4 regions of the Paenibacillus sp. FSL R5-0701 genome follow, and region 1 is predicted to be linked to each of the others. Evidence: riboswitches for the same ligand, from Rfam matches in the RefSeq annotation. Region 1 holds a riboswitch; each other region holds the start of a gene.
The links. A riboswitch is a leader RNA that binds a small molecule or an ion and turns the genes downstream of it on or off. The one in region 1 is predicted to bind cyclic di-AMP.
Positions count from the first base shown of each region.

Region 2: it holds a riboswitch for cyclic di-AMP, as region 1 does, so the genes downstream of both, MKZ13_RS06960 (hypothetical protein) here and MKZ13_RS00530 (C40 family peptidase) in region 1, are expected to answer to the same signal.
Region 3: it holds a riboswitch for cyclic di-AMP, as region 1 does, so the genes downstream of both, MKZ13_RS10625 (C40 family peptidase) here and MKZ13_RS00530 (C40 family peptidase) in region 1, are expected to answer to the same signal.
Region 4: it holds a riboswitch for cyclic di-AMP, as region 1 does, so the genes downstream of both, MKZ13_RS17930 (3D domain-containing protein) here and MKZ13_RS00530 (C40 family peptidase) in region 1, are expected to answer to the same signal.

Region 1 is NZ_CP150230.1:107,444-111,657, reverse strand. Features, by position in the region: gene MKZ13_RS00540 (M1 family metallopeptidase) at 1-366, shown strand, start outside; gene MKZ13_RS00535 (hypothetical protein) at 377-1,228, shown strand; cyclic di-AMP (ydaO/yuaA leader) riboswitch at 1,474-1,611, shown strand; gene MKZ13_RS00530 (C40 family peptidase) at 1,651-2,085, shown strand; gene MKZ13_RS00525 (GNAT family N-acetyltransferase) at 2,440-2,934, shown strand; gene MKZ13_RS00520 (cytochrome c) at 3,085-3,441, shown strand; gene rbsK (ribokinase) at 3,519-4,214, opposite strand, start outside.
Region 2 is NZ_CP150230.1:1,543,432-1,547,645, forward strand. Features, by position in the region: gene MKZ13_RS06945 (urease accessory UreF family protein) at 1-192, opposite strand, end outside; tRNA gene MKZ13_RS06950 (tRNA-Leu) at 636-718, shown strand; gene MKZ13_RS06955 (glutathione peroxidase) at 869-1,348, opposite strand; cyclic di-AMP (ydaO/yuaA leader) riboswitch at 1,721-1,895, shown strand; gene MKZ13_RS06960 (hypothetical protein) at 2,011-2,409, shown strand; gene MKZ13_RS06965 (HAD family hydrolase) at 2,743-3,426, shown strand; gene MKZ13_RS06970 (Nramp family divalent metal transporter) at 3,563-4,214, opposite strand, start outside.
Region 3 is NZ_CP150230.1:2,263,432-2,267,645, reverse strand. Features, by position in the region: gene pelA (pectate lyase) at 14-976, opposite strand; cyclic di-AMP (ydaO/yuaA leader) riboswitch at 1,396-1,527, shown strand; gene MKZ13_RS10625 (C40 family peptidase) at 1,533-1,997, shown strand; gene MKZ13_RS10620 (carboxymuconolactone decarboxylase family protein) at 2,071-2,400, opposite strand; gene MKZ13_RS10615 (hypothetical protein) at 2,543-2,761, opposite strand; gene MKZ13_RS10610 (hypothetical protein) at 2,881-3,210, opposite strand; gene MKZ13_RS10605 (xanthine phosphoribosyltransferase) at 3,308-3,889, opposite strand; gene MKZ13_RS10600 (hypothetical protein) at 4,094-4,214, shown strand, end outside.
Region 4 is NZ_CP150230.1:4,076,469-4,080,682, reverse strand. Features, by position in the region: gene MKZ13_RS17940 (ABC transporter substrate-binding protein/permease) at 1-1,408, shown strand, start outside; gene MKZ13_RS17935 (amino acid ABC transporter ATP-binding protein) at 1,395-2,117, shown strand; cyclic di-AMP (ydaO/yuaA leader) riboswitch at 2,338-2,535, shown strand; gene MKZ13_RS17930 (3D domain-containing protein) at 2,538-3,209, shown strand; gene MKZ13_RS17925 (polysaccharide deacetylase family protein) at 3,314-4,105, opposite strand.

The DNA.
Region 1 (4,214 bases):
GCTGACTTTGCTGTAGAGAAGATTCGTGTTACGCCCGTACAGAAAGACGGTCAAACATTGTACGAGTCATCCGTGACGATCGCAAAAAAGGGCAGTGATTACAGCGCCGTTCCTGTTCGCATTGCTTTTGAAGACGGGCATATCCTCACCAAGCAATGGAATGGACAAGAAGATCGCATCACGTATAAATTAACTCACACATCCCCCGTATCCTGGGCCATGACCGATCCCCTGTACTCGATCGTGCTGGAGAACCGCCATATGAACAATTTCCTGAAATCCGGACTGGATGAGCAGGCAAAGTCCCGCTGGAGCATGAGTGTAACCAAACTAATAGAAGCCATATTCGGAGGTCTGTCATGGTGAGGTGGAAACGGTGAAAGCGAAAATACGTGAAGGCTGGTTTCTCGTCCGTCAGCATATGTTCATTGCCGCACTCTTATTTCTCTATCAACTCATTTGGGGATATTTCTTCTATCGAATGGTACAGTCGGCGGTCATCCCACTACTCCTTCGCTATCCAGATGCTGATGCCGGTGAGCTGAGTACACTTTTGTTCAAAATGGAAAGTCAACTTAACCTGTCTACCCATCCGGAGGTTCATCGTTATCTATGGATTCTAGGGGGCATGCTGCTAGTTCGCATGTTGATCAGCCCCCTCATTCAGGCAGGACTGCTCTACTCACTTCAGCACTTTAATTCTACAGAAGAGCGCATCCCCTTTGTCCGCGGAATCAAAAATCTGTGGAAACCGATGCTGCTTCTCCACACTATACGTACATTATTGATACTTCTGCCCGCCTACTGGCTCATACCGAAGCTCTACTCCATTCTCATGGACGGATTTCATTCCCTTCAATTACTGTTGCCTGGTATACCTTATGTTGCTGCCTGGATTGTATATGGTTGGATCATCCACCATGCCATACTCTACATGCAGTTCGGTGTGTCGGCACCAGAAGGAGAAGGCGGGGCTCACGGTACCCTCAAAGCACTCTGGATTGCAATGCGTCATCTCATCGCTGTAATCGGCATTGCACTCCTGCTGGGCGGAGTACACCTGCTCGTCTTTGGGGCCTTCACTTCAGCCTCATGGTTATTAACGGGACTTACCGGACTTATACTACAACAGACGTATCCACTTGCCAGATGTCTATTGAGTCTGTGGAAAATATGCAGCCATTTTCGATTATGGCAGTCCAAAATATCCAAAGGTGAGAGCAGATAGTTTAAAAATTGTTACCATCACATGTTAAACTCATGGCCTAAAATGCACTTATAAATAGGCAAACCTCAACCTTTCCCCGTCAAAGGTCGAGGTTTTTTTTGCTAAATTTGTTGCTAAACGTTGCCAAAGCCGTACTCCTCTGTTACAATAATCGCAGTGAGTTTTTAGTAACAACTTTGTAATCTTTACATTCATATTTGTAACTACTTAAAATTAAATCGTCATTTCTTGATTTCGCAGGTGCATAACTAGCATAGCCAAATTCCTGGCACCTGGGAAGCGGGGGAACCAGTTATGGGTGAATTGATCTTGCTACAGAGGGGTCATAGGGGACCTTCAACCGAATCCTTAAGCTAACCTCGCAGGCGTTGGAAGGGGAATATCTCTTGTTCAAGAAGAAATTAACCGCAGCTGTACTTAGCATCACATTCGCATTATCACTTGGTGCAGGTAGCGCATTCGCAGATTCAAAGATGGACACAGTAATTGATTCAGCAATGGGAACTACATACAAAAGTGGGGGAACAACGCTTAACGGCTTTGACTGCTCCGGATTTACACGGTATGTATTCGACAAGTTGGGTATTGATTTGGCACGCCAATCCAGTTCCCAATTCGACATGGGCGATTCCGTATCCCGCATGGAAATGAGAGCTGGGGACCTGGTGTTCTTTAATACAACAGGTAAAGGCGTATCTCATGTAGGAATCTTTGTAGGGGATGGAAAGTTTGCACACTCCTCTTCTTCCAAAGGCGTTACGATCAGTGCATTGAGTGAAAACTATTGGGCCAATCGTTATGTTGGCGCGAAACGGATTATGAGCACGGACGCATATGAATCACTGGCCCTTGACTAGGGACAAGCTGAGCAACATGATGCTGTAACCATTAACCATACTGGAACGAAGCAAGAAGCATAACAGAACCGCCCGGTACATTCTCCGCAGGAATGTATCCGGCGGTTTTTTTGTGCTTCAATCCTTATTCATGTTGCAAGTTATACTCGGGGCATATCCTGCGACATCAACAGGTTCATTTTGCGTTCGTTCGTCCGTGCCCTTATGATGTTTTTACCCATCCCGTTATAATATAAACGAAATTACCGGAACTTTTGTTTCATTTTTTTCTAGGGAAGGAAGACTTGCTAAATGAACATCACTTTTGTAGAGTGGACAAAGAGTTCTGTTTCAAGGAAAGGAGCATGCAGGTGTATGAAGGAAACCCCTGTGACGTTTCACGTTGTACCCATGCGAGAAGAACATGCGGAGCTTATCTGCAGTTGGCAGTATGATCCGCCTTACAATATCTACAGCTGGCTCCCCTGGGAGCAGATGAAAGCTCTGGAAGTCGAATTCGGAGATGCACAGCTGCGGCAGGAGCAATATGCAATCGTCCTGGATCAGAACGATCGTATATTCGGGTTCGCTCAATACTTCCCACTTCAAGGGGTAACCCGGATTGGCCTTGGCATGCATCCAGAGCTGTGTGGTCAGGGTCAAGGGACAGCTTTTGTCACTGCCATTGTACAGGAAGCCATTCGCCGAAATCCCACGAATGAGATTGATCTGGAAGTACTCACTTGGAATGCTCGTGCCATTCAAGTCTATCTGAAGAGTGGATTTGTCACCCAGGATACATACGAACGACAGACCCCAAGCGGCTTGAAGCCCTTTCACTGTATGGTTTATGAAGGGCCTCGCGGTTAGAATCCATTGCAAAACAACCAAATTTGCCCCTTGTTATGTGATTAGTTCAAAAAATTCCCACAAAATGCTATGATGTCAGTACAGGTTCCGTTATAATGATATGGATAGTTTCAGGTTAGATGATCTTTCATTCTGGAGGGGACATAAGGGATGCACAAATGGATCATGAGCGGAGTATTTTTTGCAGCATGCGCTTTAGCTATTGTTTTAATGTTTACGCTTCCAGGGAAAGAAGAAGTGGCTGAAGAAGCCAAACCAACCATGCCGGAAGTAACATTGGATGCCGGACAGGCTGAGGCACTGGTCAAAGCCAATTGTATCTCCTGTCACGGGGATCAGCTTCAAGGTGGCGTAGGACCTGCTCTGGCAAACATCGGCAGTCAGGATGATCTGGAGAAGATCTATTCTACGATTGTCAAAGGTAAAGGTGGTATGCCTTCCTTCAAGGGCAAACTGCAGGATGAAGAGATTGCAAATATCGCCATGTGGCTGTCAGAGAAGAAATAATCTCTGCACGAACTACATAATGAAGAGGCCCTTAATCCCCTTTTGGGAGAATAAGAGCCTCTTTGTTATACCAATTATTAGGCATCTGCCGCGTGCTCAGCCAGAAAGGCCTCAACTTCACTTGCGGACGGCATCCCGGACTGGGCGCCGAGCTTCGTCACGGATAACGCGGCCGCACCCATGGCGAAGCCTACGGCCGCGTCCAAAGTCTCACCGCGCGCGAGGGCTACCGCCAGCGCGCCGTTGAAGCAATCGCCCGCGCCGGTCGTATCGACGGCGCTTACGGCGTAGCCGGGCGCACGGCACGCGCCGGCACGCCCTGCTTGTACGCGGCCACCAGGCGCCGCCGCGTATACAGCCCCCTCGGGGCCGAGCGTCGTGACGACAGCGGCCCCGAGGGATGCGGCGAGCTCTGCGACTGCCGCATCCAGGTCTTCCGGCCGGAGATGATCCCGGCCGGTAAGCACGGCAAGCTCACTGCGGTTCGGCGTGACAACGTCGACGCACCGCAGGAGCTCCTGGGGCAGACCCGGCACCGCGGGAGCCGGGTTGAGCACCACCAGTGCGCTGCCTTCAGCCGCCAGTTGGGCGGCGCGGGTAACCGCTGGCAGCGGGATCTCCAGCTGTAGCAGCACCGCTGCGGCTGCAGTCAGGCTTTTTACCGTATCCGCCTCTTCCAGCATCTCAGGCACCACTTGCCCATTCGCACCAGGAATAACAATAATCCGGTTGTCTCCCCTAGAGAGCCAAATGGACGCCGTCCCTGTAACCGT
Region 2 (4,214 bases), 1.4 Mb from region 1:
GATGGCCATACCTTCAAGACGAACTATGCTGGGATGCAACTGACAACGCATGAATGATTCGAGATCTTCAGCATTACGAATGGTACCCTCCCTGATATGGATATCCATGCCGAAGGAATGGGTGAACCCTCCAACCTGAATAGAGGAATCAAGCAGTTTGACATAATCGAGCAGCTTATTCCCACGGTTCACAATCATTCGCCTCCTGTGTTCGTTAAATGTCACTTAAAGTGACATTTATATTCCTTTTTGTTTGCTTTGTGTTTAAAAATCCGAATCATATGATAGTTATCATCCCATAAATGTCCGCTTTTTGTCAATAGAATCCGTGAAAATTAATGAATTAAATCTGGGATTTAATATTGTGTTATTTTATATAACTTGTTGTGTTATTTATATGGTGAAGTGCAGGGTGGACTATATATAAGGAAGGACTATATATAAATGAATCAATAAGATCAGCTCAAGCCGGAAAAGAGGGGATCAAATCTAATGATATGCAGTTCATGGGTAAAGATGACGAGATTATGCGATTTTTGATGAAATTGCCTAGCTGAAAAAGTAGTATTAAAAAATACTTTACTTTTGGTTCTGGACCCGGTATAATCAATTCTGTTGCCGATTATTTACGACATGCGGTCGTGGTGGAATGGCAGACACGCTATCTTGAGGGGGTAGTGGGCGTATGCCCGTGGAGGTTCGAGTCCTCTCGACCGCATCATATGAACGATTAAAAAGAAGCTTTCCATTAATGGAAGGCTTCTTTTTTTTGTCTTTTTGAACAGTTTGACATCAGAGTTGAGAAAAAAAAGGCCATCCATTACCGGGGCAATGGTGCTCTATCTTCCGGCTACGGGTGGCCAATGTATTATTTTTGCAGCAAGTTCTTGATATCTTCTTCAATCTTGTCCGGTGTTGTTTTGGGAGCATAACGTTTGATTACCTGTCCGTTCTGATCCACAAGGAATTTGGTGAAATTCCATTTAATTGCTTTGGAGCCGAGCAGGCCAGGAGCTTCTGTGCTAAGGTGTTGGAAAAGAGGGTGAGCGCTTGAGCCGTTCACATCAATTTTCTCAAACATGGGGAAACTCACGCCATAATTCATCTGACAGAACTCGGCAATATCGTCGGAAGATCCTTTTTCCTGTGCAAACTGGTTGCTTGGGAAACCAAGCACTTCAAATGGAGCATCTTGAAACTTGTCTTGCAGTTCTTGCAGACCTTTGAATTGAGGGGTAAGGCCGCATGAGCTTGCCGTATTCACAATCAGTAACACTTTGTCACGGTAGTCGGACATTTCAACTTCTTGACCGCGAAGTGTATTCACTTTGTAATCGTAGACTGTCATCTAAATCGCCTCCATTTATTTACTCTTATATCTTCTATTATATTGGTTACAATTAAATATTGCAAAACTAATGTGGTGTTAAAAGAATCAAAACAGGCAAGTTGTGCAGAATACGTGAATGAATTGGGAAGTGATTTACGCCAGAGTGAGAATTAGATAGCCTTGAAGAGATAGATGGAGTATAACTTTGTTGTAAGCGTTATTACGGATGGGAATTGGCAAAAATCTGCCGATTCGGTGATCTGGGCGGACTTTACACCGACATGGCGCGGGTGTATGATTCATAACGTAATTTCAATTTAAACTAAATTGTACCTGAAAAACGAAACAAACGATAATATCGCTCGATCTTATCCTTAAGATATACGAACGATGTTTTAATCGCTGAGTTTCCATTCATTGATGAGTGGGAAACGGGGGAACCAACGGAATGCGCTGTCCAGGACAGTGGCATTCATGGGGTGAATTTTCCGGTGACAGCCGGAAATAGGGCGACTCTCGCGCCCGAATCCGTCAGCTAACCTCGTAAGCGTTAAAGGGAGAGGCAACAAGCCGTACGCTGGTTCATGGCGTTTTCGCCATGGGTACTTTAAGAAGCGTTCGGGAGGCCTTGGTCCCCCACGCTTCTTTTTTGTTGTCTTTTCACGCCAAGGGAGGAACGAATGATGGATACTGAGATGATCTTAGTGACTGCTCCAAATGAAGCAGGACGCAAATTTATCAAATTGCTGATGTACAAAAAAATGCCGTTTGCCGTTCTAACCAACAGTGCAGGGGAAGAGCGCAGACTCCGTAGAATCGGAGTAGAACATGTCATTCGCATGAACACGGCTGCAGCTCAAAAATGGTTTTTGCCGCAGGGCAGCGTAGGCAATGTGTTTATTTTCGAGAACAGCCTGAATCTGACCTGTCGTTATTTACAGATCTGCCGTTCATGGACTTCGAAATCTCTGTGCGTTATTACGGAGCAGAGTCATCCTAAGGGCATCTATCGGGGCATGGGCGCAGACCGGATTGTATATTCGCTCAATGGGGAAGTTGGCTTTCTCCTCAATGGTTAATGCCATAGCTTCTGATTGCTCAGGTGTAAGGTGCCTGTTATAATTGAATGTATCGATAAACGGAAGTTTGAGGAGACTCATGCAGGATGGTGAGTCTTCTTTTTTATGGTTTTAGAGGTTGTTCAAAAAGTCCGCTTTTGATTACGAAGGATGCCTTGTGGCATCATCAGCATCGAATATGAAATTCAGCCGAAATGTCCGTTGCTCACGTAGTTTTCCCTACGCTCCGCTACTCCATTTCTAGCTTCATTCCATCTTCTCGGTACTGAAAACCAGACTTTTTGAACTCGATTAGGATCAGGAATCACCTGTGGCTTACAAGGAGGAATTGGCGTGCCGGATGTAGGTGGATTGAAATGGTTGTTTTTTGATGTTGGAGATACACTGGTGGATGAATGGGAGCCGGTTGATGATATTATCGGACAGTTCGTCCGCGAAGTCTGTGCATTGGGGTATCCGGTGAAGATTGAGGCGGTACGCGAACTGTTCGCGAACTGTTACCAGAGATATGAGCAATGGCCGATGAGAGTGGCGATTCGCACATTCGTTGAAGACGACGGACACCAGAAGCAGATTCAGGACAAGCTGAAATTTCAAAAAGATCTTGAACGTCCTTTTCCATCAGCGGATTACGTCCTTCAGCAGTTGTCACGGCATTATCGCATTGGCATTATTGCCAATCAGAGTCCTGGAACGGAAGAGAGACTGGAGAGCTACGGCTTGCGGAAGTATGTTGATGTTCTGGCATGTTCGGCTGAAGAAGGAGTGTCCAAGCCAGACCCTGAGTTATACGCTGTGGCCTTGAAACAGGCCGGTTGTGAACCGGAGGAAGCCGTCATGATCGGCGATCGGATCGATAACGACATTATACCTGCTCTGAAGCTGGGCATGCGTACGATTCGAATTATGCAGGGTTACGGAAGATTCCAGCCAGAACTATCTGATGACCAACGTGCGGATTGGACTGTTGATTCATTGGATCAACTCCTGCCGTTACTGATACCAAATCAGGATTAGATGATTGTTTACTGGAGTTTGAGTTTTACTATAAAAGAAAACACCTTGCTGTATTGCAACAATAAAGGCTGATCAACTTGGGTATAGCATACCGGAGTTGATCAGCCTTTTTAGTATTTTGTCGATGAGAACGAGATTAGAATAACCGGATCGTCTGAATGATCAGATATACATTCAGCACAACGATAATCGCGGCAATGACCCATGAGATGATTTTGAGCCACAATTTGTTGGCGAATGCACCCATGCTTTTTTTATCACTTGTGAACATCACCAGGGGAATTACAGCAAAGGGCAATTGAAGCGACAGCACGACCTGGCTCAAAATGAGCAGTTCTTCTGTGCCATGTTCTCCTGCAATCGCTGTGACAATTACCGCCGGGATGATGGCGATCAGACGTGTGACCAGTCTGCGTAGCCATGCCGGAATGCGAATGTTCAGGAAACCTTCCATAACGATCTGCCCAGCGAGTGTACCTGTAAGGGTAGAGTTCTGACCTGATGCTAACAGCGCCACGCCGAACAAGATACTTGCAACCGTAGTACCTAATAGAGGTGTCAGCAGATGATAGGCATCAGCGATCTCAGCAACCTGCGTCATACCAGCACTGTGGAAAACAGCAGCAGATACAATCAGGATGGCTGCATTGATGAACAGGGCCAGTGTCAGCGCAATCGTAGAATCCATGGTCGAGTACCGAATGGCTTCTTTTTTGCCCTGTGGTGTCTGTTCGATCTGACGGGTCTGCACAATGGAAGAATGCAGGTACAGATTATGCGGCATCACG
Region 3 (4,214 bases), 2.2 Mb from region 1:
AGCATACATCAAATTACAGCTTGGAAGGCCAGTTACCATACCATGCATAACCGCCTCTTCTTTCTTTATCAATATCACTTAATTTGTATTTTACTACCCCATCACGACCAATAAAGATTGGTTTATCCGTCCCTATCTCATAGAAGCGTGCCCAAATTGGTGCAGCTTTGGAATCAGCGATAATTTTACTATCTCCATTAGCTCTTTCATACTTGTAACCCGTAATTTTCACTTTGTTAAACCAAGCCTCCGCTCCTTTAATGGATGCAGTAATTTTAGCGTTAGCAGGTCTGGTTTTCAGAAATTTAACAATCGTTACACTCTCTCCAGCTGTCAGCGATGGCACTTCGTAGATTCTTGCGCTCGCTGGTTTAAGGGAGCTGGAATCATGTTGTTGTCCCCATGCTGTGAGCTTACCACCTGAAACGACCTGTGTATTCAAAATCGCCTCCACACCTTTGGCAACTGAATTTTTACTGCGGTTAGCAAGTATGCTGTCGATAAAAGAGAAATCACCTTTGCGTGCCGCTACTTCATCCAGCATGATCATTACATTAATCATGGCATCATCATTGTAAGTGATGTGCTTGTGGTATCCGGAGCTTTGGTAAACTTGTGGCCATCCGCCGTTTGAATACTGCATGTTGATCAAAAAGTTAATTCCTTTGATTGCAGCTGTGGAGTAACGCGGATCATTCGTCTTTTTAAATTCCTTCGCCAATCTTCTAATTTCTGAGTATGTAGCCTTGTTGTCTATCGTGGACTTTGCCCACTCTCCACTTGTCTGTTTATAATCTTTTCTCCAACCTCCATCCGGCAGCTGGTTCTTCAAAATATCAGAAATACTCGCTGTCGTACCCGATGCATCCGCAGCAGATACCATCCCTACAGGGAGAACTGCCATTCCAACTGCCGAAAACACCATTGTACATGCCAGGACAAAAGTAATTATTTTCTTCGCTTTCAAATGTAACACTCTCCTATGTTCGTTTTTATAAATCTTCCACTTCTACTTTACCTATGATACTCGTCTCTAAACCTCCTTTATTTGTATTTATCGCATAATAAAATCAATTTTAATCCAATATGTGGATTGGATACTCAGATAATATGCAAAAAATCGCTTTTTGTCAATATATGCAACTTAATGAATATAATCTCTCTAATTCTACATAACGGAATAGTTCTTTTAACTCATGACAAACCTATTTATTTATCCAAATTCGTCTTAAACGAACCAATAATGACGTTTTTGTCATGAATGATACCCAAACTTGATCCCTTCTTTCATATAAAAACCTTAATTCCGCTAACATTGAGGTATTACGAAGGGTTTTAAATGGGTTTGACAATTACGCATTTATGCAATATAGTTTCAAATAGTTACAAAAACTTAATTATTCATTGCCGAGTTTCATGTTTGAAAACGGGGGAACCAATTTGGGTGAATTATTCTTATACATAGGAAATATAGGGAACCTTCTACCGAACCCTTAGCTAACTCCGTAGGCATCGAAGGGAGAACATTGATTTTGAAAAAACTGATTATCTCCATTTTTGGAGCAGCTGTATTATTTACATCCGGGGCAACAAGCACAGAGGCAAGCAGTATCAACTCCGTAGTGAACAACATGACAGGTATTCCTTACAAATGGGGTGGCACAACTGTAGCCGGCTTCGACTGTTCTGGTTTTATGAGATATCTTTTCAACAAATACAGCATTGAATTACCACGTACTTCGCAGCAGCAAGCCAAAGCAGGTACTCCCGTATCCAAGAGCAATGTTCGGACAGGTGATCTGGTGTTCTTTAATACAACAGGCAAAGGCATTTCACATACAGGTGTATATATCGGCGGCGGACAATTCGCTCATGCCTCCAGCAGTAAAGGTGTAAGCATCACGAAGTTATCGAATCCATACTTCAATGATCGTTATGTAACAGCACGTCGGGTAACTGGACAGTTTATGTATGATAAAATGCTAGGTAAAATGTGATTCACATACAAAAAGGCATCGGTTATTAACCGGATGCCTTTTTTGCACTTAAAAATGTATGTTGCATTGCTTACTAATGCAGCGCCTTCTGCACTCGCATCGCACCCTGAGACAGGGCATGTCCTCCTCCAACAGCTCCGGCCACCGCAACGGTCTCCATAATCTCCTGATCTGTTGCACCCTTGGCACGGGCTTCTTCTACATGGTAGAAGGTACATACCTCATTGTTGGCAAACAATCCAATCCCAAGGGCAATTAGCTGTTTTGTCTTCGCATCAATCACGCCAGGTTGGAAACATTCTCCGGTAAACTCATGATACGACTTCACCACACCTGGCAGCACATCGCTTAATGCTCCAATCTGATCCTTGTAGGCATGAACTTTATCATTCATCAATGTCATGGCTTGTAGCACACCCTCTCGGCTATAGTTACAGATCTTCCTCACTGTACCTATCTTCTCTCCCGAGTGAGCCAATTATGCCAAGAAATCATGGTAATTCCAAACATTTAACGCGCATGGCCACTGCTATAATTATAAGCTGTTACTCACTAAGTGGACTCTGGCGCGGCTCGCTGAACAGCTGATAGCTGTAACCTCGGTCCAGCTTAACGACACGTCGATTCTGACGACGGATAAGTACCTGCTCGCCATCCCAGGCAACCACAATCCCCTTCACGTCGTTCGATTCCAGCTCGTCCCGTACGACTCTAACTTTCTCACCTGACAGACGCAGGGCGTCCAATTCTGTATCACTAATCATCTTCATGGCTCCTATATTTCAAATTTATTTACAAAAAGAGACCTAAATGAAAAGTCATTTAGGTCTCACGTGACTGTATTGGACTGTCATGTCATTCGAAATTATGTCCCGACTGAAAGTTACCGCTGCGCGTGCTCTTTGCTGTCGTTCTTCTCGAACCAAAAATCAAGCACTTTGGCGGACATCACACGTTCTTCAAGGTACTCCACTTGATGCGGTGTAAATTGTTCTTTCCAAGAGAAGGACAACTCTTCGCACAAGCCTACAATCGTCAGTAATTCTGACCAGGCAACATAGCGTTTGTACCAGAAAAATTGAGGATGTTCAATCATATAGGGATAAAGGTCATCGAATTCCGTATGTTTACAATCCAGGGCACGTTCAAAATGAACTTTCGATTCCGCCAGCTTATCATTAAAAAATTGTTCTGTTGCCGGTTGGTTCCCCATGGTGTTGCCTCCTCTCCCTAACATAACCCCATTATAAATGAAATCGGCGGTCATGCAAAGGCATAGTTCAAAAAATAGGCCCTATTCCTTTAAAATGTCACATTTCGTTATCGTCAAATTGTACTGTTCCATCGTTCAGGGAACGAATGCGTACCAAGGCTTCCACCGGAATACCCTGTTCACGAATCGTGCGTGCCCCTGCCTGGAAACTTTTCTCGACCACAACGCCGAATCCGACGAGTTCCGCGCCAGAACGCTCGATAATTTTGATGACGCCACGAGCGGCATCTCCATTGGCAATAATATCATCAATGAACAAAATGCGGTCATTCTCATGAATGAACTCGCGAGATACCATAATGTCAGTTACAATTCCTTTGGTAAAGGACGGTACACGTTCACAGTAAGCATCAGGATCAGCCAGAAGTGTTTTTTTGCGACGGGCGAATACAAGGGGCACCCCAAGTTCATAGGCCGCTGCAAAAGCAACCGGTATCCCTGAGGATTCTACCGTGATTACCCGAGTTACTCCACTTTCACGAAAACGGGCAGCAAACTCACGTCCCATCTCCATCGTTAATGCAGGATCAATCTGGTGGTTCAACAGACCATCCAGCTTTAATACTTGATCCGAGATAACCACACCTTCTTGCAAAATTCGTTGTTTCAATAATTCCATGATTTGACCTCCCAAGCCTATCCTATGAGGTAAAAGTATCATATATCTATCTATAAGTTCAAGCGAAATTGCCTGGGCGCTGTCCTTGAGACACAATTCAAGACAAAGCTCACTATCGATTGTCATGAGTTTGGTGGGTCAAGCATACCTTCTACCATGGTACCCGCATGTCCAAACTATACAGGGGCCTGAGAGGGGAAACACATGAAACAGGCATTTCGGGTGCTGCAGATCGCATTTACATACATCGGAACGGTTGTCGGAGCCGGCTTCGCTACAGGGCAGGAAATTTTGCAGTTTTTTACCCAGTATGGCAAATGGGCCA
Region 4 (4,214 bases), 3.2 Mb from region 1:
AACTGCCGTTCCTGTGGCACTTGCAAGTGGAACTACAGATAATTCAGGCAGTAAAAAGCTGGTGCTCGGTACAAGTGCCGATTTTGCACCATACGAATTCCATAAAGTGATTAATGGTAAAGATGAAATCGTCGGCTTCGATATTGAGATCGCCAAAGAGATTGCCAAAGATCTTGGCGCTGAGCTTGTGATTGAGGATATGGGCTTCGACGGTCTTCTGCCTTCATTGCAGAGCGGGCGTGTTGATCTGGTGATTTCAGGTATGACGCCGACGGATGAGCGGAAGAAAAGTATCGATTTTTCCGACACCTATTATAAATCAAAACAAGTGATTATGGTTCGCAATGTGGATAAAGACAAATATCCAACCATGGCAGAACTTGAAAATGCGAAGATTGGCGTTCAGAAAGGCTCCATTCAGGAAACGATCGGACAGAGTATTCCAGGAGCGAAGCTTACTGCGCTGGATAAAATCTCCGATATCGTGCTTCAACTGCAAACAAAACGCATTGACGCGGCAATCGTTGAAGATACCGTTGCTGCAGGTTATCTGGACGATATCATTGGACTTGCTGCTGCTGTTCCGGACGAAGAGCAAGCAGAAGCGGCAATCGGGATTCGTAAAGGTAATACCGAGCTGCTAGCTGCAGTAAATGGAACACTGGAGCGACTGAAAAGTGAAGATAAAATCAATCAGATGGTGACGGACGCCAGCCTCTTGATGGCGGATAAAGCGAACAAATCACAAAATATTTTCCAAGTATTCTGGGAGTACAAAAGTTTCTATGCTACAGGTGTAGGATACACACTTCTGTTGTCTGCACTTGGGGTTATCTTCGGGGTAATTATTGGATTGATCATCTGTTTGTTCCGTTTGCATGACGCTGCAATCTTGCGCTGGATCGGTACTGCTTACGTTGAAGTGATCCGTGGCACACCGATGCTGGTACAATTAATGATTATTTACTATGGTTTTTCCCTGAGCTTTGGCATTAACTTCACTGCCCTTCAGGCAGGTATCATCACGCTTTCCATTAATAGTGGTGCGTATCTAGCGGAGATTTTCCGTGCAGGTATCCAAGGGGTGGATCGTGGCCAGTTGGAAGCAGCTCGCTCCCTCGGAATGGGCAGAGGTGCAGCCATGCGTTACATCATATTGCCACAGGCTTTCAAGGCCGTATTGCCGGCAATTGGTAATGAATTCATAACGATTATCAAGGAATCCTCCATTATCTCTGTTATCGGTATGGTGGACATTATGTATCAGGCAAGTGTAGTCAAGAACATTACGTACCAAGGCTTGAGTCCATTTTTGATTGCAGCAGCCATCTACTTTGTAATGACGTTTATTTTGTCCAAGCTGCTGGGACGACTGGAAAGGAAGTTGAGTGCAAGTGATAGACGTTAGACAATTACACAAATCTTATGGAAATAACGATGTGCTTAAGGGCATTAATGTGACGATTGGCAAAGGCGAGGTTGTCGTGGTTATCGGTCCTTCCGGTTCAGGTAAAAGTACATTCTTGCGTTGTCTGAACCTCTTGGAACAACCTACATCAGGTGAAATCGATTTTGAAGGTGTTTCAATTACGGACCCCAAGCACAACATTAATGCAACTCGGGAAAAAATGGGCATGGTGTTCCAGCATTTCAACCTGTTCCCACACAAAACGGTACAGCAAAACATCACGATTGCTCCGATTAAAGTGAAGAAACAATCCACGCAGGAAGCGGAGAAAATTGCTGCTGATCTGCTTAACACTGTGGGCTTGTACGATAAAAAAGATACATTCCCGAATCAGCTGTCCGGTGGACAGAAGCAGCGGATCGCTATTGCAAGAGCATTGGCTATGCAGCCGCATGTCATGCTGTTTGACGAGCCTACTTCGGCACTGGACCCCGAGATGGTCGGTGAAGTGTTGGATGTCATGAAACGTCTTGCAGAAGGTGGGATGACTATGGTCATTGTAACGCATGAGATGGGTTTTGCACGTGAAGTAGGAGACCGGATCCTGTTCATGGATGGCGGGGTTATTGTAGAAGAGGGAACACCTGATGAGGTGTTTGGAGCACCGAAAAATTCACGTACACGTGATTTTCTTGCCAAAGTACTCTAAATGAAAGTGATCATTAGCGTTACTGACTTCGAGTCGGTGACGCTATTTTTTTATGGTTAATAATCACGTATGGATTCGGAAAAGTAACTATTCTGTTACCAAATGTAAAGGAATCGGGTCGTCCAATATTTCTAAAGTATCCAGTACTCTTACATATGCTTACATGCTAAAAAACCATTTGGTAAGAATTACTACAAGTTCAGGTTACAAAATTGTGATATATTGAACTCTGCCGAAACTTCCGGACAGGGAGTGCGGGGGATGTAACGATGCAGATTTGTGCAGGGGGAAGATCTACAGCACACTGCTTGGGGTGAATTAGGGGTACATAACGTTTCAAATGTAATGAAGAACCTATAGGGTGGGCTCCTCATCCGAATCCGACAACTAACTTCGCAGGCACAATGAGGGAGGAAGACCATGATTAACAAGAAACGTATAGCCAAAACAGCAGTAGCATTAATGACAACAGCAATGCTCATTCAAGCCGTTCCGGCTCACGCCGATTCAGTTCATGTGGCCAAAGAAGGGGATACCTTCTACACCTTATCAAAACAATATGGAGTAGCAATGAACACGTTGGTTAAAGCAAACAACGACATTTCACCTTACAATATTTATGGTGGTTTGAAAATTACGATTCCCGGTAAGGCAAACAATGTAGCTGCCGCGGCGACGGAGAGCAAGACCCAAGCCAAAACGGTTACTACAGCAAGTTTGGACGTTAACGCAGATAACAAAGTGGTTCAAGCCTGGGGTAAAACATTCGATTACAGCAAAGCTGTGAACGTGAAAGCAACGGCATACTCTGCAGATCCGTCTGAAAATGGAGGCTGGGGTGCAGTCGATTATTTCGGAAATGACCTTGAACTGGGTACGATTGCAGTTGATCCAAGTGTAATTCCACTCGGAACCAAAGTACTGGTAACGGGTCACAGCCATCCAGGATTGCCAAAACAAGCTTTTGTAGCCACAGCGCGTGATGTAGGCGGTGCAATCAAGGGTCACCGGATTGATATCTTTATCCCGGGTAGCAAACAGTCCGTAAGCACATTTGGATTTCAGGATATCGAGCTGTACATTCTGAAGTAGAAAATTAATTACATCTAACGAATTCAAACAGGGTGTCTGCCAGTCGCAAACTTGCGATTGAACAGCACCCTTTTAATATTCTCATTTATTTCTTCATCGTCATCTTAATCTTTGGCCTTTGACAATCCCAGCATTTCGTCCAAGGTGACAAGTTCATATCCGCGCTTTTGCAATTCCTCAATGATTTCAGGCAAAGCCTCAATCGTGCCGTTCAGGTTTGATCCTACACCGCCTCCAGCATGTTGCAGAACGATGGAGCCTGGTTTTACGGCAGACAGGATGTTATCTTTCACCTGTTCCTTTGAAAGGCCTTTCCAGTCCAGAGAGTCTACGTTCCAGTTCACAATGCTATAGTGTTGTTTGGCAGCCCATCTCAGCTGTTCTTCATTAATGTCTCCATAAGGCGGCCGAATCATCTTCGGCGTATATCCCGCCAAACGTCGAATAATATCCCCGGTATGTAAAATTTGTTTGCGAAAGGCATTCATCGACAGCTTACTGAATTCAGGATGATTGTAGCTGTGATTACCAACCATATGCCCTTCCTTAATGATGCGTTTCACCAGATCCGGATGTTTCTCTGCACGACTACCCACGATGAAGAATGTAGCTCTGACATTGTATTTCTTCAATACATCCAGCACTTGTGGAGTAAATCGTGGATCAGGTACATCATCAAAAGTCAGTGCAACCTTCTTTGTTGAAGGACCATTGGTTTTGAACGTATCGGCATATTTTTGACGTAACTGTCCCAATGTCAGTTGTTCTTCTTCCGCAGAATCCGAACCTGATACGGATTCACTTGGCGGGCTTGAAACATCCCGCGATGAAACTGGAGCATGATATCCTCCGAGAAAAATAACGATAACCATCAGCATAATGAGGCGTACGCGCATAATAACGGCCTCCTTTTCCAAAATGACGTTCTCTTTGGTATGCCCGGGCTATCCATAAGTTATGCGTAGTGTGAGAATTTTCATTGCCGATGTAGCTCATGAAAGCCAT